DNA from 3 places in the Streptosporangium sp. NBC_01810 genome. Region 3 is predicted to be linked to each of the others. Evidence: riboswitches for the same ligand, from Rfam matches in the RefSeq annotation. Region 3 holds a riboswitch; each other region holds the start of a gene.
The links. A riboswitch is a leader RNA that binds a small molecule or an ion and turns the genes downstream of it on or off. The one in region 3 is predicted to bind cobalamin.
Positions count from the first base shown of each region.

Region 1 (7,454 bases), 2.4 Mb from region 3:
GGTCGCCCGTGGTCTCCGCCGTCAGAGGTGTGAGCGGGCTGGGCAGCAGGGCGAGGGAGAAGTACGGGACCGACGCCGGGTCGACGTCCGCCAGCGGCTCGATGCGCTGCTTACCGGTGGTGGCCCGTTCGACGTACCAGGCGTCGTCGAGGCGACCGGCCTCGGCGAAGGCGGTGCGGACCTTCTCGAAGGTCCTGCCGAGTTTCAGCACCGCGGCCGAGTCGGCGGCGGCCAGCCGCTCGGCCAGCACGTCCGCCGGGAGCGTGCCGGGCAGCACGGTCAGCGTCTCGTCCCGCTCGACCAGCGGGCGGCCGAGCACCGCGGCGGCCCCGCTGACGGAGGTCACCCCCGGCACCACCTCGGTCGGGTACCGGTGCGCGAGCCGCTTGTGCATGTGCATGTAGGAGCCGTAGAAGAGCGGGTCGCCCTCGCAGAGCACCACCACGTCGCGCCCGGCGTCCAGGTGCGCGGCCAGCCGCACGGCGCAGTCGGCGTAGAAGTCGTCGAGCGCGCCCTGGTATCCGCCGGGGTGGTCGGTGGTCTCGGTGGTCACCGGGTAGATCAGCGCCTCCTCGACCTGGTCTCCCCGCAGGTAGGGCAGGGCCACCGACCTGGCGATGCTCCGCCCGTGCCTGGCGCTGTGGTAGGCGATCACGTCGGCCGCGCCGAGCAGCCTGGCCGCCTTCACCGTCACCAGCTCCGGATCTCCCGGCCCCAGACCGACCCCGTACAGGCACCCGAGATCCCCGCTCAACCCGCTCACTCCTCTTCGCTCGCGATCGCGTTGACGGCGGCCGCCGCCATCGCGCTGCCGCCCCTGCGGCCGTGGACCACCAGGTGGTCGAGTCCGGCCGGATGCTCGGCCAGGGCCAGCTTCGACTCCGCGGCCCCGATGAAGCCGACAGGCACGCCCAGCACCGCGGCCGGGCGTCCGGCACCCTCCTCGACCAGTTCGAGCAGGCGGAACAGCGCGGTCGGCGCGTTGCCGATCGCGACCACCGCGCCGTCGAGCCGGTCGCGCCACAGTTCCAGCGCCGCGGCGCTACGGGTGGTGCCCAGCCGCAGTGCCAGCTCCGGGACCCGTGGGTCGCCGAGCGTACAGATCACCTCGTTGTCCTTCGGAAGCCGTCGCCTGGTGACGCCGGAGGCGACCATCATGGCGTCGCACAGCACGGGCGCGCCGTCGCGTAGCGCCTCGCGCGCCGCCGTGACGACTCCCGGCGACCACGCGAGGTCGTCGACGAGGTCGACCATGCCGCAGGCGTGCACCATGCGGACCGCGACCTGGGCGACGCCCGGCGGCATGCCGCCCAGGTTGGTCTCCGCGCGGATGGTGGCGAAGGAGCGGCGGTAGATCTCCGCCCCGTCCCTGATGTAGTCGATCACGTTCCCTCTCTGGTCGCCGCCACCGCGGCGCTCGTCTGCTCGGCGTCGGCGAACGTACGGCTCACATCGTCCGCCTCGACGCGGTATCCGTCTCCGGTCGCGACCACGTCCACGACCCGGCCGCGCGGGCGTCCGCACCGCCGCTCACAGCCCGACCAGTGCACGGGGAGCGCACGGGTGAGGCCTCGCGAGGGGTGGACGTCGTCAGGACCGTCCGCACCGGCCTCGGAGCCGGTGTCGCCGGCGTTCGGGTGAACACCCGCGTGGATGTCGGCGTGGATGTAGGTGTGGACGTCGGCGTGAACACCCGCATGGACGTCGGCGTGAACGTCGGCGAGGGCCTTGGCACATCCGGGGCGGCCGGCGCAGGCGGTCAGGCCCAGCCACGGCGACGCCGGATCGCCGACCAGGCCCGCGGCCGTGAGCGTCGCCCGCCGGCCGTCGACCTCCGGCGACGGCAGATCGGGGACGACGATCGTCCGCCACGGTGTCACCCGGACCTCTCCCCCGCCGTGCTCGGCCGCCTGGGCGAGCACCTCCAGCTGGGCCGCCGTGAGCCGCCCGAGCGCGGCGAGAACGGTGAGGGCCGACCTTCCGTCACGCTGCGCGATGACCCCGACCGTGCCGCCGTGCACGGTCCGCCCCCGCCGTACGGCGGGGGCGGCGGCCTGGCGCAGATCCGGTTCCGCCCTGAGCGCGCGGGCCGAGACCCGGCCTGGGCCGTCGGTCAGCTCGGCGAGCCGCCACGCGCCCGCCCCCTGCTCGGCGCGCTCGGCCAGGAACGCCTCGGCGACCGCGAGCATACCGGTGACGGCGGAGGAGACGGGCGTGCGCAGCCCGTGGTCGGCACCGGCGAGCAGCAGCGCCACCTCGGAGACGTCCACCGAGGCGTCCGCCGGATCGACCGGCAGCAGCGTGACGTCCGCGCCGAGAGCCACCATGTCGCCCGAGCCGTCGTCGAGCGCGAACAGGAACCGACCGGGCAGGTCGGCGAGCGCGGGCCGGGCGCAGAGTTCCCCGTCCAACTCGGACACGAGCGGACGGACGTCGAGCATGCTCGCGGGTGCCCGCCCGGCCAGGGGGGAGGCCACGATGTTACGTACCCGCTCGTGCGTGGCCGACGGCAACAGCCCGGCGGCGGCCAGCCGCGCGGCGAAGTCAGGTGCCGGGGAAAGCCGCCGCCCGCCGTCCGGAACGCGCGTGTCACCGTCCACGTCACCGCGTACGGAAACCCCGACCGGAGAAGACTCACCGTCCGGAACGCCCACGTCACCGCGTACGGAAACCCCGACCGGAGAAGACTCACCGTCCGGGGCGTGCGCGTCGTCGCGTGACGGATGCACGGCGGGAAGGGGCTCGCCGTGCTGCGGTGGCAGGCCGCGTACCTGGAGGTTCGCCCTGGAGGTCAGCTCGATCACGCCGGATCCGAGCTCCCGGGCGGCGGCGGCGACCACGCGGAGCTGACGCGCCGTGAGCGCCCCACCGGGAACCCGGATCCGCGCCAGGCCGCCATCGGCCGCAGCATGCACCTGGAGCGCTCCGGGACACGCGTCTGTCCGGGTTCTTCCGGGAGGGTCAGTTATTGACACGCAGTGGATGGTAGCTCCCATTTCTTTACGGATGTCCGCCTGGCATAGTGTGACCCTAGGCGACGGCGCAGGGAGGAAGCCGGTGTGAAACCGGCGCGGTCCCGCCACTGTAACCGGGGAGCGAACCCCACCGAAGGCCACGGTCCGGCAACGGACGGGAAGGCCGGGGTGAGCGTTGATCCGGGAGCCAGGAGACTCCTGCCGTCGCGATGACGACGACCCGGGGCGAGGACCCCGAGGGAGGACTTCTCCATGCGCTCCGTGCCGCCCACCCCCCGATCCCCCGTGTCGCCCGCGTCGCAGGCCGCCGTGTCACCCACCCCCCGATCTCCCGCGCCACCCGCGTCGCAGGCCGCTGTGTCACCCGTGTCGCCCGTGTCGCCGGCGCCGCCCATGCCTTCGGCGCCGCCCTGCGTCCTGCTGCTGTCGACCTCCGACACCGACCTGCTCAGCGCGCGGGCGAGCGGCGCGGACTACCGGCTCGGCAACCCGGCGAGGTTGTCCGCCGAGGACCTGCCCGCGCTGACCGAGGGCACGGACCTTGTGGTCGTGCGACTGCTCGGCGGACGGCGGGCATGGGAGGACGGGCTGGACGCGCTGCTCGCGGGCCGGCGGCCCGTCGTGATCCTCGGCGGCGAGCAGGCCCCCGACGCCGAGCTGATGGAGCTGTCCACGGTGCCCGGCGGCGTCTGCGCCGAGGCGCACGCCTACCTCGCGCACGGCGGCCCCGCGAACCTGGCCCAGTTGCACGCCTTCCTCTCCGACACGGTGCTGCTCACCGGGTACGGCTTCGCGCCGCCCGTGCCCACCCCGAGCTGGGGCCCCCTCGAACGCGTCGCACGGCGCACCGAGGGCCCCGTCATCGGCGTGCTCTACTACCGCGCGCACCACGTCGCGGGCAACACCGCCTTCGTCGAGGCGCTCTGCCTGGCCATCGAGGACGCGGGTGGCCAGGCCCTGCCCGTCTACTGCGGTTCCCTCCGCACCGCCGAGCCCGGCCTGTTCGACACGCTCCGAGCCGCGGACACCCTGGTGGTCACCGTGCTCGCCGCCGGGGGCACCCGCCCGGCGACCGCCTCGGCGGGCGGGGACGACTCCGCGTGGGACGTCGGCGCGCTCGCCGAGCTGGACGTGCCGATCCTGCAGGGCCTCTGCCTGACCACGGGAAGGGACGCCTGGCGGGAGAACGACGACGGCCTGTCCCCGCTCGACGCCGCCTCCCAGGTGGCGATCCCCGAGTTCGACGGGCGGATCATCACCGTGCCGTTCTCCTTCAAGGAGGTCGACGACGAGGGCCTGACCGTGTACGTGGCCGACCCCGAGCGGGCCTCGCGCGTCGCCGGCATCGCCGTACGGCACGGCCTGCTCCGGCATGTCCGAGCGCCGGAACGACGGATCGCGGTGATGCTGTCGGCGTACCCGACCAAGCACGCCAGGATCGGCAACGCGGTCGGCCTGGACACCCCGGCCAGTGTGGTCAGGCTGCTCACGGCCATGGCGGAGGCCGGGTACGACCTCGGGGACGGTTTCCCCGGCGTGGCGGAGCAGGACGGCGACGCGCTGATCCACGCACTGATCGCGGCGGGTGGCCAGGACCAGAACTGGCTCACCGAGGAGCAACTGGCCGCGAACCCGGTGCGGATCCCGGCCGCGCGCTACCGGGCGTGGTTCGAGACGCTGCCCGAGGACCTGCGCCGCGACATCGAGGCGCACTGGGGGCCGCCGCCGGGCGAGTTGTTCGTCGACCGGAGCCGCGATCCCGATGGCGAGATCGTGCTGGCCGCGCTGCGCGCGGGCAACCTCGTGGTGATGGTCCAGCCGCCGCGAGGCTTCGGGGAGAACCCGGTCGCCATCTACCACGACCCCGACCTGCCGCCGAGCCACCACTACCTGGCCGCCTACCGGTGGCTGGCCGACGACTTCGGCGCGCACGCGATCGTGCACGTCGGCAAGCACGGCAACCTGGAGTGGCTGCCCGGCAAGTCGACGGGGATGTCGGCCTCCTGCGGCCCCGACGCGGCGCTCGGCGATCTGCCGCTGGTCTACCCGTTCCTGGTGAACGACCCCGGTGAGGGCACGCAGGCCAAGCGGCGGGCGCACGCCGTACTGGTCGATCATCTGGTGCCGCCGATGGCCCGCGCGGAGACCTACGGCGACATCGCCCGGCTGGAGCAGCTGCTGGACGAGCACGCCTCGATCGCGGCCATGGACCCGGCCAAGCTGCCGGCCATCCGGGCGCAGATCTGGACGCTGATCCAGGCCGCCAGGCTCGACCACGACCTGGGCGTCGACGACCGGCCGCAGGACAGCGGGTTCGACGACTTCCTGCTGCACGTCGACGGGTGGCTCTGCGAGGTCAAGGACGTCCAGATCCGCGACGGCCTGCACGTGCTCGGCAGCGCCCCCGAGGGGAAGGCCCGCGTCGACCTCGTGCTGGCCATGCTCCGCGCCCGCCAGATCTGGGCCGGTCAGGAGGCACTCCCCGGCCTTCGTGAGGCCCTCGGCCTGGCCGAGGACGGCGGCGCCGCGAGGGTGAGCGTGGACGAGGCCGAGTCGCTGGCCCGCGCCCTCGTCGAGGGCATGGAGGAGCGCGGCTGGGACCCGTTCGCCGTCTCCCCCGTCACCGCGTCCGTCCTCGCCGGCAGGAGTGACCACGACTCCGGAGTCCTGGCCGCCAATGACCGCGCCCCCGGAGTCCTGGCCGCCAATGACCGCGCCCCCGGAGTCCTGGCCGCCAATGACCGCGCCCCCGGAGTCCTGGCCGCCAATGACCGCGCCCCCGGAGTCCTGGCCGCCGTGGAGAAGGTGCTCGGGTTCGCAGCCGAGGAGATCGTGCCCCGGCTCGCCAGGACCACGGACGAGATCGGCGCGGTGCTGCACGCGCTCGACGGCGGTTACGTCCCCGCCGGGCCGAGCGGGTCGCCGCTGCGCGGGCTGATCAACGTGCTGCCGACCGGGCGGAACTTCTACTCCGTCGATCCCCGGGCGGTGCCCAGCAGGCTGGCGTGGGAGACCGGGCAGGCCATGGCCGACTCCCTGCTGGAGCGGTACCGCTCCGACACCGGTGAGTGGCCGCGCAGCGTCGGGCTGTCGGTCTGGGGCACCAGCGCCATGCGCACGGCGGGCGACGACGTGGCGGAGGTGCTCGCGCTGCTCGGCGTGCGGCCGGTGTGGGACGAGGCGTCCCGCCGGGTCAGCGGCCTCGAACCGGTCCCGCTCACCGAGCTCGGCCGGCCCCGCGTCGACGTGACCGTACGGATCAGCGGGTTCTTCAGGGACGCCTTCCCGCACGTCGTCACCATGCTGGACGACGCCGTACGGCTGGTCGCGGGCCTTGCGGAGGCCGCCGAGGAGAACTACGTGCGGGCGCACGCCGAAGCCGACCTGGCCGCGCACGGCGACGAGCGGCGGGCCACCCTGCGGATCTTCGGCTCCCGTCCTGGCGCCTACGGCGCGGGCCTGCTGCCGCTGATGGAGAGCGGAAACTGGCGCGACGACGCCGACCTGGCCGAGGTGTACGCGGTCTGGGGCGGCTTCGCCTACGGCCGCGACCTCGACGGGACACCGGCGCGGCAGGACATGGAGAGCGCCTACCGGCGGATCGCGGTGGCCGCGAAGAACGTCGACACACGCGAGCACGACATCGCCGACTCCGACGACTACTTCCAGTACCACGGCGGGATGATCGCCACCGTGCGGGCGCTCACCGGCCGGGCACCCGCCGCGTACGTGGGCGACAGCACCCGCCCGGACGCGGTGCGGACCAGGACCCTGCACGAGGAGACCGCGCGGATCTTCCGGGCCAGGGTGGTCAATCCCAACTGGCTGGCGGCGATGCGCAGGCACGGCTACAAGGGCGCGTTCGAGCTGGCCGCCACCGTGGACTACCTGTTCGGCTACGACGCCACAACGGGCGTGATGGCCGACTGGATGTACGACAGGCTGGCCGCCGCCTACGTCCTGGACCCGGAGAACCGGGCGTTCATGGCCGCGTCGAACCCGTGGGCGCTGCACGGCATCGCCGAACGGCTGCTTGAGGCGGCCGACAGGAAGATGTGGGAGCACCCCGACCCCGAGATCATGACGGCCCTACGGGAGGCGTACCTCACCGTCGAGGGCGACCTGGAGGACCGCTGACCCGCTTTCCACGCCGCCCCCGAGGGCAGGACGGCTCAGCCGACGGCCGCCGGACTCGGGGCTGCCGGACCGGCGCGGACGTACGCCTCCGCCGGACTCGGGGCTGCCGGACCGGCGCGGACGTACGCCTCCGCCCGACTCGGGGCTGCCGGACCGGCGCGGACGTACGCCTCCGCCCGACTCGGGGCTGCCGGACCGGCGCGAACATACGCCTCCGCCCAGCCCGCGAGGAGCGGGTTCAACCGATGGCCGCGACCAGGCGTTCAGCCAGCTCAGGGCTGCCGGCCCAGTGCAGGTGCAGGTAGGACGCGGCCAGAAGGGGCTCGGCGAAGCCGTCGGCCG
Region 1 covers NZ_CP109070.1:3,982,298-3,989,751, forward strand. Annotated here, with positions in the region: gene OIE13_RS17155 (precorrin-2 C(20)-methyltransferase) at 1-754, opposite strand, end outside; gene OIE13_RS17160 (precorrin-8X methylmutase) at 760-1,386, opposite strand; gene OIE13_RS17165 (precorrin-3B synthase) at 1,383-2,915, opposite strand; cobalamin riboswitch at 2,990-3,192, shown strand; gene cobN (cobaltochelatase subunit CobN) at 3,369-7,112, shown strand; gene OIE13_RS17175 (cobyrinate a,c-diamide synthase) at 7,351-7,454, opposite strand, start outside.
Region 1: linked by a shared signal. The riboswitch ahead of cobN (cobaltochelatase subunit CobN) and the one ahead of metE (5-methyltetrahydropteroyltriglutamate--homocysteine S-methyltransferase) in region 3 are both predicted to bind cobalamin.

Region 2 (7,454 bases), 200 kb from region 3:
CCAGTTTCCGGCGTGCCAGCCGATGTCCCTGGCCCGTAGGTGCTGGGCGATATGGCCGTCGCTGGAGCGGATGGTGAAGTGCCAGCTCAGGTAGTCGGGGTTCTTGACCAGGCGGGTCATCGCGTCGTAGCTCGTCTCGCCGTCGTGGATCACGATGTAGTCGATCTTCCGGGGGCCGTCGGAGCGATCGTGGTTGCCGTACCCGCCGCTCTTGAGCCGCCTGTAGACGGCGGGGAGCCACTCGCAGGAGACGTTCCTCGGGCAGTCGGGCCCCACGGCGGGTTCCACGGCGGGTCCTATGGCGGGTTCCACGGCGGGCCTCACATCGGGTGCCACGGCGGACGCCGCAGGTCTCGCCACGGGTCTCGCCATGGGCAGGGGGGAGGGGGCCGCAGGGAGCACTGCGGCGATCTTCGTTGCGGGCTCGGTCACGGGTTTCTCGGCGCGCTCCGTGCCGAGGGAGGGTGCGGCGGTGGGTGTGGGTGCGGGGCCGTGCGCACGGCGCTGTGCCTCCGGGGCGAGCGGTTCGGGGAGAGACGGTTCGGGGAGAGACGGTTCGGGGGTGAGTGGCGCCCGCGGTGTGGAAAGGTCCGGTATCGCGGGCAGCACCACCCGTTCGCCGTCGTCGGTCACGCGTGCGGCCCCGGCCTGGATCGTCGCGTAGACCTCGTCGGCGAAGGACCGCGCCGCCTCCGTTCCCGCGGCGCCCCTTTCCGGTGTGCCGGGGTAGCGGGCCACCGCCTCGTACCAGCCCGCCGGACCGGTGTCAGGGCTCCCGCCGGTGCGGCGCCGGTAGTCGGCGAGCAGCGCGGCACCGCCCATGATGTTGGCGGAGGCGTCCTCGCGCAGCCGGCCGAGGGGCAGGCCGGTCAGTTTCGAGGCCCGTCGCAGGGTGTCCTGGGGCGGGGGCGGCGCGACGGGGGGAAGGGCGATCGCGCGCGGCCGGGTCTCGTCGCCGCGCGGGTCCTCGCCGACGCCGTGGGGGCGGCCCGGCCTGGCTCGGCCGTCGACCAGGTGCATCGGACCGTAACCGGCCGAGACGCTGGGCAGCCCGCCGTGGCCCTCCCAGCGGGACTCCAGATAGGAGACCGCGAGCAGCACGCTCTCCGGCACCCCGTACGCCCGCGCAGCCTCGGCGAAGGCGGCCTGCCTGCCGGACCGCGCCCTCGTTCCGGTCGGTGACGGCGTGTCGGTGACGGCATCGGGGGACGTCGCGGTCGTGAAGGGGGCGGGGTGCTTCCAGGGCCATGCCACCCGGTCCTCCGGACGTGTCGCCTGTGCTGGGACGGCTGAGACCAGTACGGTGAGAGCGGCGACGACGGTGATCCCCGGCAGGCGGCGCATGAAGGTTCCTCCCCCTCTGATGGCTACTTAGAGTTATCAGAGATTGCCGACTGTCGCGTGCTGTGGCGGGGTTACCGCATTGTGGAGATTCTCTGCCCGGAATCGGGCAGAAAACTTGGTGTCCGCTCTCCCGGGTGCGTATGGTCCTGCTCTGTGTCCACGACGCGGCATCCGTATGAGGATCTGATCACCCACCTGACCCGGACGAGCGCGCTCGGTCCGGGCGAGGCGGCGCGAGTCGTCGCCGAGGTGCTGGCCTACTTCTCCGAGCCCGTCGAGGAATTCGTACGGCGGCGTCACGCGGAACTCAGGGCGAGGGGGCTGGTCAACGATGAGATCTTCCCCCGGGTGGCCGTCGAGCTGGCGGTACGTCGTGTCGCGGCACCCGAACTCTCCCAGCGCCAGCTGCGCCGGATCGTCTATGGATAAGGAACGGTTACATGTGTGGAATCGTGGCCTATGTAGGGCCCAAGGACGCGGCCCCCATCCTGCTGGAGGGCCTGCAGCGCCTTGAGTACCGGGGTTACGACTCGGCCGGGGTGGTGGTCTCCAACAAGGGTCTGAAGATGCGCAAGGTCAAGGGCCGGGTGGCCGACCTGGCGGCGGTCGTGCCCGCGCGGTTCAAGGGCGGGCTGGGCATCGGCCACACCCGCTGGGCCACCCACGGCGTGCCCAGTGACGTCAACGCCCACCCTCATCTGTCCAGCGACGAGCGCATCGCCGTCGTGCACAACGGCATCATCGAGAACGCCGACGAGCTGCGCGCCAAGCTGGAGGCCGACGGCGCGGTCTTCCTGTCGGAGACCGACACCGAGGTGCTCTCGCACCTGATCGCCCGTACGGTCAAGGATTCCGACTCCCTGGAGGATGCCGTCAGGGCCGCGCTCAAGCGTGTCGTCGGCACATACGGCATCGCGGTGATCGACTCCGAGCGCCCCGGCGAGGTGGTGGTGGCCCGCAACGGCAGCCCCATCGTGCTGGGCATCGGTGAGAAGGAGATGTTCGCCGCGTCCGACGTCTCCGCGCTGGTCCGCTACACCCGCCAGGTGGTCCACCTGGAGGACGGCGAGATCGCCGTGCTCAAGGCCGACGGGTTCAACACCTTCGCCAGCGACGCGCGGGAGACGGCCAAGGAGACGCTGACCGTTGACTGGGAGGCCGGGCACTACGACACCGGCGGGTACGAGCACTATCTGCTCAAGGAGATCTCCGAGCAACCCGACACCGTGGCCAGGACGCTGCGCGGGCGCCTGGACGACCGCTTCCACGTCGCCCACCTGGGCGGCCTCAACATGGACGCGCGGGAGACCCGCTCGTTCCGCCGGGTGAAGATCATCGGCTGTGGTTCCGCGTACTACGCGGGCCAGATCGGCGCGCAGCTCATCGAGGAGCTGGCGCGCATCCCGGCCGATGCGGAGCCGGCCAGCGAGTTCCGTTACCGCAGCCCGGTGGTGGAGGCGGACACCCTGTACGTGGCGATCAGCCAGTCGGGGGAGACCTATGACACCCTCGCCGCCGTCCAGGAGCTCAAGCGCAAGGGCGGCCGGGTGCTCGGCATCGTCAACACCGTGGGCAGTGCGATCGCCCGCGAGTGCGACGGCGGCGTCTACCTGCACGCGGGTCCCGAGGTCTCGGTGGCGAGCACGAAGGCGTTCACCTCGACCGCCGTGGCCTTCGCGCTGCTCGCGCTGCACCTCGGCCGGGTGCGTGACCTGTCTCCCGCCGACGGCCGCCGGATCTGCGAGGGGCTGCGGAGGCTGCCGGACCAGATCAAGGAGATCCTGGCGCTGGAGCCGCAGCTCAAGGAGCTGGCGCAGGAGTACGCCGAGGCGCCGAGCATGATGTTCGTGGGCCGGGTCCGGGGGTATCCGGTGGCCCGTGAGGGCGCGCAGAAGCTCAAGGAGATCTCCTACGTGCATGCCGAGGCGTACCCGGCCAGCGAGCTCAAGCACGGGCCGCTGGCGCTGATCGGCCCGGACATGCCGACCGTGGCGATCGTCCCCGACGACGAGCTGCTGGACAAGAACCTGACCACTCTGGGTGAGATCCGTGCCCGGGGTGGCCGGGTGCTCATGGTCGGTCACCGTACGGTCGACTCCAAGCTGGCCAACGACTGCGTCGTGGTACCCAAGAACGAGACCGAGCTGGACCCGATTCTGCTGTCGATCCCGCTTCAGCTCTTCGCCTACCACGCCGCCGTGGCGCTGGAGCGGGACGTCGACAAGCCTCGCAACCTGGCCAAGAGCGTCACGGTGGAGTGAGACGGCTACCGGTGCGACCGCCGACGATGGTCGCCCCGTCAAGGGATGGGCTGCGGTCACCTCCCCGACCTGTAGCGGAAAGTGATTGAGGGGTAACCTATGGTATAGGAGGTTCTTGGGGGAAGGGGCGCTTATGCGCCGTAGGAGGTTTTTCGCGCTGGTGGCGGGAGCCATGGTCGTCGCGAGCTGCGGCAGAGTCGGCGACTCCGCCGACTCCGCCGACTCCGCCGTGGGCCGCCTGATCATCCTCGAGCCCACCGCCGACGGCCACGGCTGGGGCGGGATGGCGGGCAGGCTCGCCTCCGTCCTGGTCCTGGCGGGGCTGGCGCGCTCCGCCATGGTCGTCGAGCGGCCGGGAGCGCTGGGTTCCGTCCCCCGTGACGCGTTCGGCGCCGTCCGCGGCTCGTTCGTGCGCGAGGGCAGGCTGCTCGTCACCGCGATGCCGATGGTGACGGCCGCGGAGATCGCCAACACCGCCGCCGTGGTGGACGCCACCACCCCCCTCGCCCGCCTGGTCGGGGACTGGACGGTCCTGGTCGTCCCCGCCGACTCCCGCCTGCACACCTTCGAGGACTTCGCCGCGGAGCTGCGCCGCGACCCGGCGGCGCTGACGGTCGGCGGACGGCTGGAGGGCGGCTCCGACCACGTGCTCTACGGCATGATCGGCAAGTGCCTCGGGGTGGACGCCCGGTTGCTGGAGTACGCCGGCTTCCTTGCCGCCGAGGATGCCGCCGAGGCGCTTCAGATCGGACGGGTGGCGGCCCTGCTGGGGTCGGCCCGCGCCCTGCGACCCGAGATCGCAGCCGGCCGCCTGCGTCCCCTGGTGGTCTCCTCGGGCGGCCGGCTCGACGGGATCGACGCGCCGACGCTCCTGGAGGTCGACGTCCGGCTGGAGTACAGCGACTGGTGCGGTCTGCTGGGGCCCAAGGGCATGAGCCCGGCGGACCGGGACGCCGCGATCGCCCTGTGTGACAGGATCGACGCCGCGCCGCGCTGGCGCGCCCTGTGCGCGGCCAATGAGTGGAGCCGGGTCTACCTCAGCGGCGACGACTTCCGTCAGTGGCTCCTCACCGAGACGGCCCGCACCCGCGGGGTACTCCACGAGCTCGGGTTGCTGAAGTCCTCCGACACAACTTGTTGGGGTAGTTGCGTCAGACGCCCCTAGATGTAGGATCCTGCTCGTTGCTGGTTCGCCCCGGAAGGGGCGAGGCAAGAGGGAACCCGGTGAGATTCCGGGACTGCCCCGCAGCGGTGAACGGGAACGAAAGCCGTCATGTGAGCACTGGGTGAACCATGCCCGGGAAGCGACGGCCGGTAGGCACGCGCAGGGCGCCCGTGAGTCCGAAGACCTGCCGGTGACGTGATTGTCCAGGGCCTCGTGGGAGGGCCCGCGGAACGAGGCGGTCCGGCGTGCCCGGGATCGCTCGCGGACGCGTGCCCATCCGGCGGAGCCGTACGGGGAAGTCCGAGCGAGCGAGGGGCACCAGGTGACAGAGACCTTGGCAGGGACCGCGGTGGAGAACGCGGCAGGGGTCGTGGCGGAGAACGCCGGGGACGACCGGGGCAGCGGGAACGCGACGGTCGATCGCAGGCAGGCCATCGACGAGGCCGCCGCCAGGGTGATCACCGACCCGGAGAACTCCAGGGTCGCCGCCGCGCTGCTGGCCGAGCTGATCGCCGACGAGGCAGCCGAGCACGGCGTCCGCGACTTCTCCGAGTCCGTCGCCGCGACGCACCGGGCGGGGCTGATCGCCGACGGGCTCGCGGAGTTCGTGGCCGCACACGCCGAAGTCCTGGACGCGCTCATCGAGCCGGACGCCGACACCAGGTTCGAGTACTTCGGGCTGCGTACCGTCTACGATCGCTACCTGCTGCGTCACCCGAGCACCCGCAAGGTCCTGGAGCGCCCGCAGCACTTCTTCCTCCGGGTGGCCTGCGGCCTGTCCGAGACCGTCGAGGAGGCAGCCGAGCTGTACGCGCTCATGGCCACCATGTCCTACCTGCCCAGCTCGCCCACGCTGTTCAACTCCGGCTCGCGCAGGCCCCAGCTCTCCTCGTGCTTCCTGCTCGACTCGCCCCGCGACGAGCTGGAGGCCATCTACGAGCGCTACGGGCAGGTCGCGCGGCTGTCGAAGTACGCGGGGGGCATCGGGATCGCCTGGAGCCGGATCCGCTCGCGGGGCTCGCTGATCCGCGGCACCAACGGTCACTCCAACGGCATCGTGCCCTGGCTGCGCACCCTGGACGCGAGCGTCGCCGCGGTCAACCAGGGCGGCCGCCGCAAGGGCGCGGCCTGCGTCTACCTGGAGCCCTGGCACGCCGACATCGAGGAGTTCCTCGAACTGCGCGACAACACCGGCGAGGAGGCCCGCCGCACGCACAACCTGAACCTGGCCAACTGGATCCCCGACGAGTTCATGCGCCGGGTCGAGGCCGACGGCGTGTGGTCGCTGTTCGACCCCAAGGAGGTCCCGCACCTCACCGACCTGTACGGTGCCGCGTTCGACGACGCCTACCGGACCGCGGAAGCCGAGGGCCGGTTCGCCGCGCAGCTGCCCGCCCGCACCCTGTACGGCCGGATGATGCGCACGCTCGCCCAGACCGGCAACGGCTGGATGACCTTCAAGGACGCGGCCAACCGGACCTCCAACCAGACGGCCAGGCCGGAGAACGTCATCCACCTGTCGAACCTCTGTACCGAGATCCTTGAGGTCACCGGCGACGCCGAGACCGCGGTCTGCAACCTCGGCTCGATCAACCTGGCCGCCCACCTGTCTCCGGCCCCCGGAGACGGGGTCGACTGGGTACGGCTGCGCGCGACGGTCCGCACCGCCGTGCGGTTCCTCGACCGCACCATCGACCTGGGCTTCTACCCGACCCCCGAGGCCAGGAGCGCCAACCAGAGGTGGCGCCCGATCGGGCTCGGCGTGATGGGCCTGGCCGACGTGCTGTTCACGCTGCGGCTGCCGTTCGACTCGCCGCGGGCACTGGAGCTGTCCACCCGGATCTCCGAGGAGATCGCGCTGGCCGCCTACCGGACCTCCTCGGACCTGGCCGTGGAGCGTGGCCGCCACCCCTCCTACCAGGAGACCAGGGCCGCCACCGGGGTGCTCCACCCCGACCACTACCGGGCCGCGACGTCCGAGGAGTGGACGGAGATCAGGGAGCGGATCGCCAGGACGGGGCTGCGCAACTCGCTGATGATCGCGATCGCGCCCACGGCCACGATCGCCTCCATCGCCGGTTGCTACGAGTGCATCGAGCCACAGGTCTCCAACATCTTCAAGCGCGAGACCCTCTCGGGGGAGTTCCTCCAGGTCAACCGTTATCTCGTCGCCGACCTGCGGGCCCGCGGCCTGTGGACCTCGCGGATCCGCGACGTGATCAAGCGTGCCGACGGCTCCGTCCAGGACATTCCCGAGATCCCCGCAGACCTGAAGCTGCTCTACCGGACGGCCTGGGAGCTGCCGCAGAAGGCGCTGATCGACCTGGCCGCCGCGCGCACCCCGTACATCGACCAGTCGCAGTCGCTGAACCTGTTCATGGCCACCCCGACCATCGGCAAGCTCTCCTCGATGTACGCCTACGCCTGGAAGTCGGGCCTCAAGACCACCTACTACCTGCGCTCGCGTCCGGCCACCCGGATCGCGCAGGCCACCGTGGCGGCATCGGTGGCCGGGGAGGTCCCCGTCCCCGCCCCTGTCCTCGACCCCGAGGCCGTCGCCTGCTCCCTGGAGAACCCCGAGTACTGCGACGCCTGCCAGTAGACCGGCCGGCGACCATCCGCGGGCGGGCACCGATCCGGTGCCCGCCCCCTCAGTCACCCCGAAAGGGCGTTTTCCCGATGTT
Region 2 covers NZ_CP109070.1:1,805,711-1,813,164, forward strand. Annotated here, with positions in the region: gene OIE13_RS08325 (N-acetylmuramoyl-L-alanine amidase) at 1-1,344, opposite strand, end outside; gene OIE13_RS08330 (hypothetical protein) at 1,498-1,773, shown strand; gene glmS (glutamine--fructose-6-phosphate transaminase (isomerizing)) at 1,785-3,605, shown strand; gene OIE13_RS08340 (tripartite tricarboxylate transporter substrate-binding protein) at 3,739-4,770, shown strand; cobalamin riboswitch at 4,775-4,976, shown strand; gene OIE13_RS08345 (ribonucleoside-diphosphate reductase subunit alpha) at 5,093-7,372, shown strand; gene OIE13_RS08350 (ribonucleotide-diphosphate reductase subunit beta) at 7,450-7,454, shown strand, end outside.
Region 2: linked by a shared signal. The riboswitch ahead of OIE13_RS08345 (ribonucleoside-diphosphate reductase subunit alpha) and the one ahead of metE (5-methyltetrahydropteroyltriglutamate--homocysteine S-methyltransferase) in region 3 are both predicted to bind cobalamin.

Region 3 (7,454 bases):
CGCTCCTCGGACGCCCCGCTGCGTAAGGTCACCGTGGTCGGCAAGCACTGCGAGAGCGGCGACGTGCTCGTCCGAGACCTGCCGCTGCCCGCCGACGTACGGCCCGGCGACCTGCTGGCGATCCCCGCCTCGGGGGCCTACCAGCGGTCGATGGCGAGCAACTACAACCATGTGACGCGGCCCCCGGTGATCGCCGTCCGCGACGGGGCCGCCAGGGTGATCGTGCGCCGGGAGACCGAGGAGGACCTGCTCCGCCTCTACCTGCGTTGAACGTGCCGGGCTGGGACCGTTCCCGGCCCGACGCGGCGCCGACGTCCACACCCAGGGAACCCACCCGACGGCTGGGAGCGAATCGCGGCTGGGCCGTGCGCTCACCCTAGCCGGCGCGACCAGAGGACGGGCGTCAGGATCGTGTGGTGGCCACGGCCACCACACGATCCTGGAGTGTCCCGGCCGGCGACCTCCCGGTCGGGGGGACGGACATCGACCATCGTGTGGGACGGCGGATTTCAGCGGCGTGCGGGTGGAGGGCCTGAGCCCGCCCGAGCTGGGACGCCGTCTGGGCGCCGGGCTCAGGTCTCTGTCTGGAGAGGGGTTTCGAAGCGGGTCAGCCAGGTGGTGAGGAGCGATTCGAGGTGTGCGGACTCTTCGGGGGTCAGCTCGTCGAGGAGGCGGCGTTCGTTGCGCATATGCTCGGCGAACGCCCGGTCGATCAGCTCCTTGCCCGCGGCGGTGAGCGCGACCACCCGTCCGCGGCCGTCGCTCTCGCTCGGGCGACGGGTGACCAGCCCGTCACGTTCGAGCCGGTCGATGCGTTTGGTCATCGCACCGGTGGTGACCATGGTGAAGGCGGCGAGCTCTCCGGGGGCGCGCTCGAACGGCGCGCCGCCGCGTCGCAGGGTGGCGAGGACGTCGAACTCTCCCTCCCCGAGCCCGTACCGCCGGTAGACGACACAGAGTTGTTCGGTGAGGTGCCCGGCGAGGCGGTGCAGGCGCCCGATCACACCCTGCGGGCTCACATCCAGGTCCGGCCGCTCGCGAGCCCATTCCTGCTGGATGCGGGCTACATGATCCAGGTGTTCGCTCATGCCTGCAATATAGCTTCCAGAGAAGCTATATTGCCTTCTATGGAAGCTAATTTTCGCTGGGCGTTGGTCACGGCGATGGCGCCGATCACCTGGGGGACGACCTACTTCGTCACCCACCAGTTCCTCCCGCCCGGCTACCCCCTGTACGGGGCGGCCATCAGGGCGCTGCCCGCGGGACTCCTGCTCCTCCTCATCAGCAGAAGGCTTCCTTACGGGGCGTGGTGGTGGAAATCCCTGGTCCTCGGAACTCTCAACATGAGCGCGTTCTTCGCGTTGATCTACCTGGCGGCTCAGCTGCTTCCGACGAGCATCGCCTCGACGATCATGGCGACGTCGCCCGTCGTGATGATGCTCCTGGCCTGGTCGCTGCTCTCGGAGCGCCCGCGGATCCTGCACCTGGCCGGAGCCGGCGTCGGCATCGCGGGGGTGTGCCTCATGCTGTTCACCGGCGCGGCCGCCGTCGACGCCCTCGGCGTGCTCGCGTCCGTCGCGGCCATGGTGATGTCGTCGGTCGGCTACGTGCTGGCCAAGAGATGGAACGAGGATGTCGACGTGCTGTCGTCGACCTCGTGGCAGCTCATCGCCGGGGGAGTCGTCCTGCTGCCCTTCGCCGTCGCGGTGGAGGGCCCGCCGCCGAGCCTGGACGGACCTGCGATCCTCGGGTTCGGTTATGTCAGCGTCGTCGCGACGGCTCTCGCCTTCGCCGCCTGGTTCGCCGGACTACGGCACCTGTCGGCGGGAACGGTGGGACTCGTCGGGTTGCTGAGCCCGGTGACCGGGGTGCTGATCGGTACGACGATCGCCGGAGAGGCGCTCACCGCGCAACAGTTCTGCGGGCTGATGCTGGCACTCCTCGGCATCCTCCTCGGGCAGCCCGTCGCGGCCCGCCTCGTCGCGATCAGGCGGCAACGACGCCGGGCAAGGCCGGCAGGGCCTGCCCGGCGTCGAGAACGAATCAGCCGCTGACAGTGCCGTGTGGCCACGGACTTCGACTCCGACTCCGACGGCGCTCGGTCGGCGCCCTCCTGAGCGCGGATCCGACGGCACCCGGTCGGTCTCTCATCCCGGTCACGCTAGGCGATCAGGATCGGCCCCCGCACTCCGATATCGAGCCAGGCCGATGGCACCTGGAATATCGTCAGCCTGCGGCCAGGTCCATGCGGAGGAACTCGGTGATGCGGAGCAGCCTCGGTGGGCGTGGCACCTCATCGGAGAGAGCCTGGAACGCCTCGTCTTTCCCGACGAGGCGTGGGGCGGCGAGTTCCACCTCCCTCCCGTCGACCCGGAGCCGCGCCCCGTCGGCCGCCAAGATGTTCTGCACCCAGTCCGAGCGCGATCCATACACCAGAACGAACAGGTAGCCGCCGTCGACGGGGTGCGTATCGAGCGGCGTGCGGTACGTCGTGCCAGAGGTGCGACCGACGTGAGTCAGCACCGGCCATGTCCCGCTCGCGATCGCGCGAGGGTTGAACACCCGCTTGTTCACGTGCCCCCACCACTTCGGCATCGGCATCGGGGTCTTGGCGGGGCCGATCGCTCCCCTGTCACCTGGGGGAACCGAATGCGTCTAGGCTGGACCCGCAGTCGGTTCGCCCTGCCCTCCAGGCAGGCGCGTCGTAAGAGGGAACCCGGTGCGGCCGGCGCTCGCCTGTTTGGCTCGCGAGCTCGCCAATTCCGGGACTGCCCCGCAGCGGTGAGTGGGAACGACCGCCGTCAAACGCACTGGGTCCGAGTACCGGACCGGGGAAGCGACGGCCAGTAGATGCCCGGGCGAAATCCCGGGCGTGCCCGCGAGTCCGAAGACCTGCCACTGCCCGCGTGCGACCACGCACGCGGTGACTTCGGTGACCTCGAGGGCGGGTCGGCGCTGCGAGCGGGCACCAGATCAGGGTGCTCGCCGGTCAGCCGTTCCTTCGCGCCCATGAGAGCACCGGGGTTCTCCATGACTCGCGAAGGAGAGTTTCGTGGCTGAGACTTCCGCCACCCCCGCATCACTCGCCACCGTCCACGGCTATCCACGCCAGGGGCCGGACCGCGAGCTGAAGAAGGCGATCGAGGGCTACTGGGCGGGCCGCGTCACCGCCGATGAGCTGCATGACACCGCGGCCCGGCTGCGCCGCGACAACTGGCGGCACCTGGCCGGTGCCGGCGTGCGGGAGGTCCCCACCGGCGACTTCTCACTGTACGACCACGTGCTGGACACCACCGTCATGGTCGGCGCCATCCCTGAACGTCACCGGGCCGCCGTCGAAGCAGACGCCCTGGACGGCTACTTCGCCATGGCGCGCGGCACCCAGGCCGTCGCTCCGCTGGAGATGACCAAGTGGTTCGACACCAATTACCACTACCTGGTGCCGGAACTGGGGGCGGACACCGTCTTCACCGCCGATCCGGCCAAGCAGGTCGGCGAGCTGCGTGAGGCTCTCGCACAGGGGCACAGCCCGCGTCCGGTGCTGGTCGGCCCGGTGACGTACCTGCTGCTGGCCAAGCCCGCGCCCGGCATGGACCCCGGCTTCGACCCGACCACCCTGCTGGACCGGCTGCTGCCGGTCTACGTGCAGGTGCTCACCGCCCTGCGCGCGGCGGGCGCCGAGTGGGTGCAGCTGGACGAGCCCGCCCTGGTACAGGACCGCGACCAGGCCGTGCTGGACGCCGCGGCCCGCGCCTACCGGGAGCTCGGCTCCCTGACCTACCGGCCGAAGATCCTGGTCGCCAGTTACTTCGACCGGCTGGGAGAGGCGCTGCCGGTTCTGGCCGAGGCGCCGATCGAGGGACTGGGCCTGGACTTCACCGGCCCGGCCGCGGCGAACCTGAACGACCTGGCCAGGGTGGGCGGGGTTGTCGGCAAGCGTCTGATCGCGGGCGTCGTGGACGGCCGCAACGTGTGGATCAACGACCTGGAAAGGTCACTGTCCACCCTGGCCACCCTGCTCGGCCTGACCGACCGGGTGGACGTGGCGGCCTCCTGCTCGCTGCTGCACGTCCCGCTGGATGTCGCGCTCGAGCACGGGGTGGATCCGCAGGTCGGCCGCTGGCTTGCCTTCGCCCGGCAGAAGACGGCCGAGATCGTCACCCTGGCCAGGGCACTGAGCGAGGGCACCGGCGCCATCGCCGGGCAACTGGCCGCCAACCGGGCCGATCTCGCCTCGCGGGCGGCCTCGGCGCTCACCCACGACTCCGCCGTACGGGCCCGTAGCGCGGCGGTCACCCCGGCCGACGCACGCCGCTCCCAGCCCTATCCCGAGCGGGCCGTCGCGCAGCGTGCCCGCCTTGGCCTGCCGTTGCTGCCGACGACCACCATCGGCTCCTTCCCGCAGACCACCGAGTTGCGGGCGGCCCGCGCCGACCTACGCGCCGGACGCATCGACGCCGCCGCCTACGACGAGCGGATCGCCTCCGAGATCCGCTCGGTTCTGGTCTTTCAGGAGGCGGCGGGCATCGACGTCCTGGTACACGGCGAGCCCGAACGCAACGACATGGTCCAGTACTTCGCCGAGCAGCTCAACGGATATCTGGCCACGCAGCACGGCTGGGTGCAGTCCTACGGCACCCGCTACGTGCGGCCGCCGATCCTCGCCGGAGACGTCTCCCGCACCGAGCCCATGACGCTGCGCTGGACCCGCTACGCCCAATCCCAGACGGCGCGTCCCGTCAAGGGCATGCTCACCGGGCCGGTCACCATGCTGGCCTGGTCCTTCGTCCGTGACGACCAGCCCCTGGCCGAAACCGCCCGCCAGGTGGCGCTGGCCCTGCGTGATGAGGTCGCCGACCTGGAGGCCGCCGGCACCGCCGTCATCCAGGTCGACGAGCCCGCCCTGCGTGAGACCCTGCCACTGCGTGCCGCCGACAGGCCCGGCTACCTGGCCTGGGCAGGCGAGGCCTTCCGGCTCACCACCGGCGGGGTGCGGGCCGACACCCAGATCCACACCCACATGTGCTACGCCGAGTTCGGGGAGATCCTGGCCGCGATCGACGACCTGGACGCGGATGTGATCAGTCTGGAGGCCGCCCGTTCGCACATGCAGGTGGCGCGCGAACTCGCCGAGGCGGGCTACCCGCGCGAGGTAGGACCAGGGGTCTACGACATCCACTCCCCGCGCGTCCCCGGCGTCGGGGAGGTCGCGTCCCTGTTGCGTAAGGGGCTCGATGGTATCCCGGCCGAGCGGCTGTGGGTCAACCCCGACTGCGGCCTGAAGACCCGCGGCTGGTCGGAGGTGCGCGACTCCCTCGACAACCTGGTCGCCGCGGCCCGTGAGATCCGTAAAGAGGTGGCCGACCAGCCATCGGCCTGACCCGTCCGGTCCCGGCGCGGCATCGCGCCGGGGCCGGATCCCGTCGCCGTTCGGCCGGCTGGATCGCTGCGAGGCGAAGGCTCCGGCAGCGATGGCGGCGAAGAGCCGGTGGCGTCGCGCCTCGCCAGCGCGGCGGCGAACCGCTCCTCACAAGAGTGGGTCGCCTCTCCCAGGCTGATCTGGCGGGGCACCGGTGAGGTGACCGGTGGCGGGGCGCCGGTCACCGTTTTCTCGCCGCGGGCCAGACGACGGATCTCGTCCAGGTTCGTGCTCGTACCCGCGGGCAGGACGGCCTGGGAGCCGGGCCGCCGGATCGTCACGCGTCCCCGGCCGGCCACCAGCGCCTCCTCGGTGTTCAGGTCGACGACCAGCGCGGTGTGCTCGTCGATGCCCAGGACGGCGGCGCCCGGCGGCAGTTCAGGTTCCATCCGGGTCAGCCGCCGCTCGCCCAGGTAGCAGTAGCGGGTGTCGTGGGTGCCGCCCTCGGCGTTGTCGTAGTGCGGGACGACCGCTACCTTGAGGCCGAGGACGCCCAGCAGGTCCAGGCCCGGCCGCCAGTGGGGGGCGGCGCCCACCTTGTAGATCTCGTACACCGGCACGGTCGCCACGCCCGCCGTGCAGGCGGCGGCCGAGGCCAGCACCGTCGCCCCCTCCCGCGCCCGGACACGGGCACGCAGGTCGCCGGCGACGTGCGTCGAGACCCATCGATCGAGGGCGAAGGTGGGGCTGCCGGGGCCGGAGAACACCCAGTCGGCGCCACCGACCTCGTCACCGACCTCGACCTCCAGGCCGACGCTGCGCGCGAAGTATCCCCGGGCGCGGGCGGAGATGTCGGCGGCGTTCTCCTGGAAGGCATACGGGGTGTCGAGCAGCACCGCCCGCGCCCCGCCACCCAGCTGGCGGATCACCGCGCGATGGACCTCGACCATCGTCGGGCTCGTCTCGCCCGAGCCCATGAGCACCAGCACCCCAGGCCGTCCCGCCATCGAGTCCCGCCTCTCTGTCGTCCTGCGCCAAGCCACGCACAGGAACGCTCCGACGGCAATAGCATCTCTGCGATAAACACGTTGTTGCATAATCAATGCAACAGTGCGGCCGGATGACGGGACATCATGTGAACGAGCAGCTCAGCCACCTCGTACCGGTATCGGTCGAGATCCTGTTGCTGCGGGCCGACCCGGCGGGCGCATGGCGCTACCGGCGCATCGTGACCTCACTGGACAGAGGAGAAAACCCGGACCAGGCGGTCCGCCGCGCCGGCGGCCTCACCGCCGAGGCGACGTCCACCGTGGTGCACTCCACGAGTTGGCGCTACCAGCCCGAAGGCCAGGTCGTCCTGACCTACGCCGTCTGCCCCGATCCCGCCGCCCACCTGCCGGCGATCGCGCTGACGGATTTCCAGCTCGTCAGAGGATCCGCGCCTTCGGCGCCGTCACCCGAGCACCTGCAGGTCGAGAACGTGGTCGCCCACGCCCTGCGGCACCTGGCCTTTCTTGTGCTGACCGACCCGGTCGTGGGCGAAGCCCTCACCCGCGACCCGGCCCTGGCCGCCGGCTTCGACGCCCTCAAGCGCAACGCCGTACCGCTTGGCGTCGCCGGAGGACTACGGCCCGTGGGGGAGCGGTGAGGACGCTCGCGGGCATGGGAGGGCAGGTCGGCGGAGATGCCGACTCGGTCTCGTCGGATAGCTTGCAGATTCCTTGCAATTGAGAGGATTTCGTATTAAGTCAACGTAAGTGGCGATCAGGGACCAGGCAATGGGTGCCTCGGCGCGACATGATCAGTTGCTCGTTGCCCGTCAGGGCGACCGCTCGCCACCCTCGGGCGCGGTAGAGGCCCAGGGCCGCGGCGGCGCAGGGGTGGGTGGTCAGCCAGTGCATTCCCGGCACGGCGCGGGCGAGCACGGCGTCATGGAGCGCGGCTCCGAGCCCCAGCCCGCGCCGCTGCGGCAAGACGCCCAACTCCTTGAGCGTGAAGTCCTGGCCCGGCTCATGACAGGTCAGCCTCGCCAGGTGCGAGCAGCGCACGCCGTAGGCGAAGCCGTACAGCTCCTCGCCGCCGAGGGCGAGGGCGA
Region 3 covers NZ_CP109070.1:1,610,395-1,617,848, forward strand. Annotated here, with positions in the region: gene lysA (diaminopimelate decarboxylase) at 1-270, shown strand, start outside; gene OIE13_RS07485 (MarR family winged helix-turn-helix transcriptional regulator) at 573-1,088, opposite strand; gene OIE13_RS07490 (EamA family transporter) at 1,128-2,054, shown strand; gene OIE13_RS07495 (nitroreductase family deazaflavin-dependent oxidoreductase) at 2,227-2,595, opposite strand; cobalamin riboswitch at 2,656-2,914, shown strand; gene metE (5-methyltetrahydropteroyltriglutamate--homocysteine S-methyltransferase) at 3,053-5,380, shown strand; gene OIE13_RS07505 (hypothetical protein) at 6,480-7,007, shown strand; gene OIE13_RS07510 (GNAT family N-acetyltransferase) at 7,108-7,454, opposite strand, start outside.